2 linked regions of the Thalassospira sp. TSL5-1 genome follow. The protein of the gene in region 1 interacts with the protein of each later gene in a pairwise test. Links are inferred from orthologs where the notes say so. Each region holds a gene or a part of one and is shown in the gene's direction. Other genes may lie near its edges.

The links.
Region 2: the proteins of LF95_RS00395 (region 1) and lepA interact in binary tests that used the Escherichia coli proteins (3 or more experiments, as listed by UniProt). The link is inferred for Thalassospira sp. TSL5-1 from one-to-one orthologs.

The regions. Positions count from the first base shown.
Region 1 is NZ_KV880637.1:82,177-85,438, reverse strand. The notes cover bases 56-2,989. They hold LF95_RS00395 (CorA family divalent cation transporter), read left to right. Parts: upstream 56-994; coding sequence 995-1,984; downstream 1,985-2,989. Other genes in these bases: zapE (cell division protein ZapE), read left to right, coding at 2,196-2,989; LF95_RS00400 (DUF3772 domain-containing protein), read right to left, coding at 56-715. Outside these bases: more of LF95_RS00400, read right to left, coding at 1-55; more of zapE, read left to right, coding at 2,990-3,262. UniProt on the Escherichia coli protein: Zinc transporter. Acts as a Zn(2+):proton symporter, which likely mediates zinc ion uptake. Purified ZntB reconstituted in liposomes also binds and transports Cd(2+), Ni(2+) and Co(2+).
Region 2 is NZ_KV880638.1:456,575-459,773, forward strand. Bases 251-3,121 are described here. They hold lepA (translation elongation factor 4), read left to right. Parts: upstream 251-718; coding sequence 719-2,524; downstream 2,525-3,121. Other genes in these bases: LF95_RS11595 (PAS domain-containing sensor histidine kinase), read right to left, coding at 251-421; LF95_RS11605 (heme-degrading domain-containing protein), read left to right, coding at 2,659-3,120. Outside these bases: more of LF95_RS11595, read right to left, coding at 1-250. UniProt on the Escherichia coli protein: Required for accurate and efficient protein synthesis under certain stress conditions. May act as a fidelity factor of the translation reaction, by catalyzing a one-codon backward translocation of tRNAs on improperly translocated ribosomes.

The DNA.
Region 1 (3,262 bases):
GGAATACCACGACCTCGCCACCAATCAGAGCCGCGGCAATGGCAAACAGCAAAAACACCAGCTCCGGGGCCACATCTTCAAGACGGTCACCAATATGGTCGGCCAGATTGACATCGGAATAACGGCTGCGCACCACTTCGGGCAGGCGCATCGCCTCGGCCCAGCTTTTTTGCCAAACGGCAGGGTCCCACGGCACATCGGCCCGGCTGAAAATACGGCGGGTAAAGCGTTCACGCGACAGACGACCAACCTGGTCCAGCAATTCACCAGCCCGGAAGGCCGCCAGCTCCCCCTGTTTCTGAATACCGCTAACCCGGGCGATTTCCTTGTTTAACCGGTCCCGCTCCGCTGTCACCGCCGGTACTTCCGACGCATCTCCTTCCGGTTTGGGCCCCAGCTTGCCAAGGGCTGCATTCAAACGTTCAAGCTTTTCCTGCGCCAGGGTTTCCAGATCGCGGGTAGAATCAATCGCGCGCTCCAAATCCGACCGGCTATCGGCCAGTTCCCGCCCACTCACACTTGAATTGGACAGTTGCTTCTCGACCGTATCGAAAGTCTTGTTCCAGTGTGCCAGTGTCTTTTGCGAGTTTTCCAGCACATTGGCTTCTTCATTGCCATCGCCATTGCTTTGTGCCCAGGCTCCCCCCGCAAGACCCGCGCTCGCCGATGCCACAAACAGGCCAAACAGAACCAGCATCAATACGCGGCGAAACATGTTCATCTTTTCCCGAACCATCGTAAATTTTCTATCATCCAGCAGGGTATGCGTTTTCTGCCCGATTTGACATGACAGATCAAACGATCCAGTCACCTTATCGTTCCCGTCTCATGTCATGCGCCTCCAAATGACCATCCCACCCAGGACCGGCAAACATGGCATTTTGCAATCGAAGGGAACATATTGTCACACAGATGCCTTTAAACATTGGTTGTTAACGATAAAATCTTAACAAGCCACCCTTACCCGTCATCACAGCGCCACGGACCCACGCCAATGACACCAAAAGCACTGATAAATGCCTTCCGGATAGACCGGACCGGCAAGGGAACGGCCCTTTCAGGCGAGGATTTTGCCACATCGTTTCCTTTAGCGCAGGAGGGAGAATATATCTGGGTCCACCTTGACTGGATGGAACAGGGTGTTGTCGCATGGCTGACCGAAAAGGCCGGGCTGGAAGCCAGTATTGTTGACACCCTAGCCACCCGGGGGACCCGGCCGACGGTTTTGTTTTACGATCATGGCTATTCCATGAATTTGCGCGGGGTCAACCTGAACCAGGAATCCGACCCTGCCGACATGATTTCGGTACGCATCTGGTGTGGCGACAGGCTGGTGATCACATTACGCAATCAGCATATGTTTGCCTTCGATGATATTCGTACCAGCATTGCCCAGGGCGCGGCCCCAACCTGTCGCGATTCCTTTGTTCTGACGGTTGCAGAACGGCTGAATGTCCGGATCGACGCCGAAATTCGCGCGATCGAGGAAAATCTTGATGACCTTGAAGACGAGATTGAGGAAGTGCCGGAAACCAGAACCCTGCCATTGCGTCTGAAAACCGCCGATATGCGCCATCGTTTATCGCGCCTGCGGCGCCATATCGCCCCGCAGCGCGATGCCCTCGCCAAATTTTACGATCAAAAACCAACCTGGGATGACAAAATCCACAAACGCCGGGCCCGCACCCTGACCGACCGCGTCACCCGCATGGTCGAAGAGCTCGACAGCCTGCGCGAACGCATCCAGATCGCCAATGACAGCCTGATGGCCGTTGAAACCGAGCGCATGAACCGCACCATGTATTGGCTGACCGTCATTGCCGGGCTTTTCCTGCCCATCAGTTTTGTCACCGGCCTGTTGGGCGTCAATGTTGGCGGCATTCCTGCGGCAAACACCAGTTGGGGCTTTTGGGCCGTGTCTATCATTCTGGCGTTGCTAGTGGGTGTGGAAATCTGGCTGTTTAAAAAAATGCGCCTGATCTGACCGCCCGTTCCCCAGATTTTGCAAGCAGAACAGCATCGCGCTTATTGCAATGCACCAAGGCGATGTTTTATGTCTTTTTAGTTTGTGAAACTTGATTTTTCATTGCCCGGCCAAATATCCCCGCCGATATGAAAGGGTATTTTCAGGGCAAAGATATGCCAGCTTTGCATAACCCGCATGCCGCATATCGCTACTGAGCGAAAGTGACCGAATGTCTTCTGACGGCCCGCTATCCCGATACCGCAAAAAAATTGCCGATGGTGAACTCACCCATGATGCCATGCAGGAACTTTGCGCCGAAAAACTGCAAAGCCTGTTTAACGCCTTGCGTGATTATCGCCCCAATAATGGCAAAGGCACCTGGTTTGAACGGTTTGGCCTGGCAAAACGCCGTAACGACCCGGAGCCGCCCCAGGGATTATATATTTACGGCGAAGTCGGGCGCGGCAAGTCCATGCTGATGGATCTGTTTTACGAAACAGCACCGGTTGAACATAAACGCCGGGTGCATTTCCATGATTTCATGCAGGATGTGCATGACCGACTGCACAAATTTCGCAAAACCCGCAGCGACAATGAATCTGACCCCATTCCGCCAATTGCCAAAGACCTGGCAAAGCAAGCCTGGCTGCTGTGCTTTGACGAAATGCAGATCACCGATATTACCGATGCCATGATTGTCGGCCGGCTATTTGAACACTTGTTCGATCAGGGGGTGGTTGTTGTTACCACATCAAACCGCGTGCCCGATGATCTTTACAAGGATGGCCTGCAACGCCAGAACTTCCTGCCCTTCATCGACATGATCAAGGAAAAACTTGATGTGCTGGAACTTGCCAGCCGCACCGACTATCGCATGCGCCACCTGACGGCGGCCGACGTTTTTGTCTATCCCGCCGATGATAAAACCCCGGCCCGGATTGACGAGCTGTTTGCCAAAGTGACCGAAGGCGCACGGGTAGAAGCCAGCAGCCTGCGGGTCAAGGGCCGCGATATTGCCATTCGCGCCGCAGGTGCGGGTGTTGCGCGTTTCAGTTTCGAGGAACTTTGTACCCGCCCGCTTGGCCCGGGCGACTATATTGCGCTGGCAACCCATTTCCATACCATCGTCATTGACCTGATCCCGCAAATGCCTGCCTCCCGGCGTGACTGGGCCAAGCGTTTCAACACGCTGATTGACGCCATGTATGAACATAAAACCAACCTGATCTGCGCAATGGAAAGCAAACCCGAAGACCTTTATACCGATGGCGATTTCTCGTTTGAATTTCAGCGCAC
Region 2 (3,199 bases), on another replicon or contig:
GCATGGCATGATAGGCCAGCATGACCGATTCTTTGCCATGTTCGCAGGTCAGGGTGCCGTCAATGCTGTGACGGTTTTCCTCAAGAAGCTGGCGCAGCTCGGCTGCCATATGTTTGGGATAACTGCCATGCAGGACATTGAGATTATTATCGACAACAACCAGCGAAATATTGTCCTGGCGGGTCGGAATCGCATGCAGGTTGTTTCGGTTGGCCTGGGCCACTGAAAGGCTGATGGAGGATACCAGGCGGACCAGTTCGGAACGCCCCTGTTCCAGGGCGCTGTCATACAGGGTTTTCTGGATAATGGCGAAAGAGAGCAGAACAATGAAGGTTCCACTGAGCGAGAGAAGCAGCAGGCGATGACGCAATGTGCGCAGGCTGCGCTGCGACAGAGACGGTTCTGTGGCGGTCAGAAACATTATACTGGGCGCATCCCTGTCGATTCCCTCTATACGGATGAAGGACAAAAGCCTAAATAAACCGGCACGAAGCGTAAAGCGAGATTGCTATGACCCGGTGGTTGCTGTTAAACGATCCGCTTGTGATCGGGAATGGCGTTCTCATCGCAGACAGCTTTTATCGAAAAAAGGCTGTCTGACATTGCGTGCTGTCGCTGTTGTAGTTTGGCATGCAGACGCGGCAACGGGAACGGCCCTTTTTCGATACGCAGACGTGACACTGGATATATCGATTGCTGATTGCTAGAAAAGCATCCCATGACCGATCTTAAACATATACGAAATTTTTCGATTATCGCCCATATCGATCACGGCAAATCTACCCTGGCGGATCGTCTGATTCAGCTGACCGGCGGTTTGACCGATCGTGAGATGGCCGATCAGGTTCTCGACTCGATGGATATTGAACGCGAACGCGGCATTACCATCAAGTCCCAGGCTGTGCGCCTGAAATATGTCGCACAGGATGGCGAGGAATATACCCTTAACCTGATGGACACTCCGGGCCATGTGGACTTCGCCTATGAAGTCTCGCGCTCGCTTGCGGCGTGTGAAGGCTCGCTTCTGGTGGTTGATGCCGCCCAGGGGGTGGAAGCCCAGACACTGGCCAACGTTTATCAGGCAATGGATAATAATAACGAGATTATCCCGGTTCTGAACAAGGTTGACCTGCCCGCAGCCGAGCCTGACCAGGTGAAAGAACAGATCGAGGAAGTCATTGGCATTGATGCCTCTGATGCCGTCATGATCTCGGCCAAAACCGGCCTTGGTGTGCCCGATGTTCTTGAGGCCCTGGTCAAGCGCCTGCCAGCCCCGACGGGGGATGCCGATGCGCCGCTTCAGGTTCTGCTGATTGACAGCTGGTATGATGCCTATCTGGGTGTCATGATTTTGGTGCGGGTGAAGGAAGGTACGCTGAAAAGGGGCCAGAAGGTCCGCTTCATGAATGCCAAGGTCACGCACACGATTGACCGTGTCGGTGTGTTCACACCAAAGCCGCTGGCGTTGGATTCGATGGGCCCAGGTGAAATCGGTTTCATCAATTGCGGGATGAAAACCGTTGCCGAATGCGAAGTCGGTGACACCATTACCGAAGAAAAACGCCCGTGCGACAAACCGCTGGCCGGTTTCAAGCCCTCGATCCCGGTTGTTTTCTGCGGCATTTTCCCGGTTGATACCAGCGAATATGACACGTTGCGCGATGCGCTGGAAAAACTGCATCTGAACGATGCGTCCTTCCAGTTCGAGCCTGAAAACTCGACGGCATTGGGTCTTGGTTTCCGCTGTGGCTTCCTGGGGCTGCTGCATCTTGAAATCATTCAGGAACGTCTGGAACGTGAATACGAACTGGACCTGATTACCACTGCCCCGTCCGTGTCATACAAGATCACGCTGACCAACGGCGAAGACATCATGCTGCATAACCCGGCAGACTTCCCCGAAGTCACCAAGATCAAGGCGATCGAGGAGCCGTGGATTAAAGCATCGATCATGGTGCCGGATGAATATCTGGGCGGTATCCTGACACTGTGTACCGAACGCCGTGGTGTTCAGCTTGACCTGACCTATGTCGGCAACCGGGCGATGGCAGTTTATAAATTGCCGCTGAACGAAGTGGTTTTTGACTTCTATGACCGCCTTAAATCCATTTCGCGTGGCTATGCCAGCTTTGACTATGAACTGGCAGGCTATGACGAAAGCGATTTGGTGAAGGTGTCGATTCTGGTGAACGAAGAGCCGGTTGATGCCCTGGCATTGATGGTTCACAGAAGCCAGGCCGAAAACCGGGGTCGCGCCATTTGTGGCCGCTTGAAAGAGCTGATCCCCCGGCAGATGTTCCGCGTTGCCATTCAGGCCGCGATCGGTGGCAAGGTGATTGCCCGTGAAACCGTTTCGGCCCTGCGTAAGGACGTGACGGCCAAATGTTACGGCGGTGACGTTTCGCGTAAACGTAAACTTCTGGAAAAACAGAAGGCCGGTAAGAAGAAAATGCGCCAGTTCGGCAAGGTCGAAATTCCGCAATCGGCCTTTATCAACGCGCTTAAAATGGGCGACGACAAATAATTTCCGTCGTTGTTTGACCCTTCAAAAGGCCATAGCCGGAATATCGGTTATGGCCTTTTTTATTGCCACTTTGCCATTGCATACGGTTAGCTGTGGGCGAATGGCTGCTTTTTTCACCCGACAAGAGGTCTCTTATGGATCTGGAATTATTGGCCCGGCAGGAAGAAACCCTGGTCTTTGACGGATTTGACGAAAACACCGCCTGGAAGCTGGGAACGGCCCTTGTGGAAGCAGCCCAAGCCCGCAACGCGCCGGTGGTGGTCAATATTCGCACCCCGAACCGCACGCTTTTTCATGCCGCATTACCCGGTGCCGTCCCGGCCAATGACGAATGGGCGCGGCGCAAAAGCAACCTTGTTTTGCGCGAACATCAGTCATCCTATCGTTTTGGCATGGCCTTAAAGGCCAAACATAAAGGCCTGGTCGATCACGGCATTGATTTTGCCGACTATGCCGACCACGGCGGCAGTTTTCCGCTGCGGGTTAAAGGTGCGGGCGTGATTGGGGCGATTACGGTGTCCGGGCTGGCATCACACGAAGATCATGAGATGATTGTGGGTGTTTTATCGGCGATTTTGAAGGTGACAACCAAATAGGGCCGTTTGCCTGTTGTCAGCCATCACTGCAATGACGGGTTTGAGGGGATCGAAAAAATAACGCACCGGCCCTGTGTGC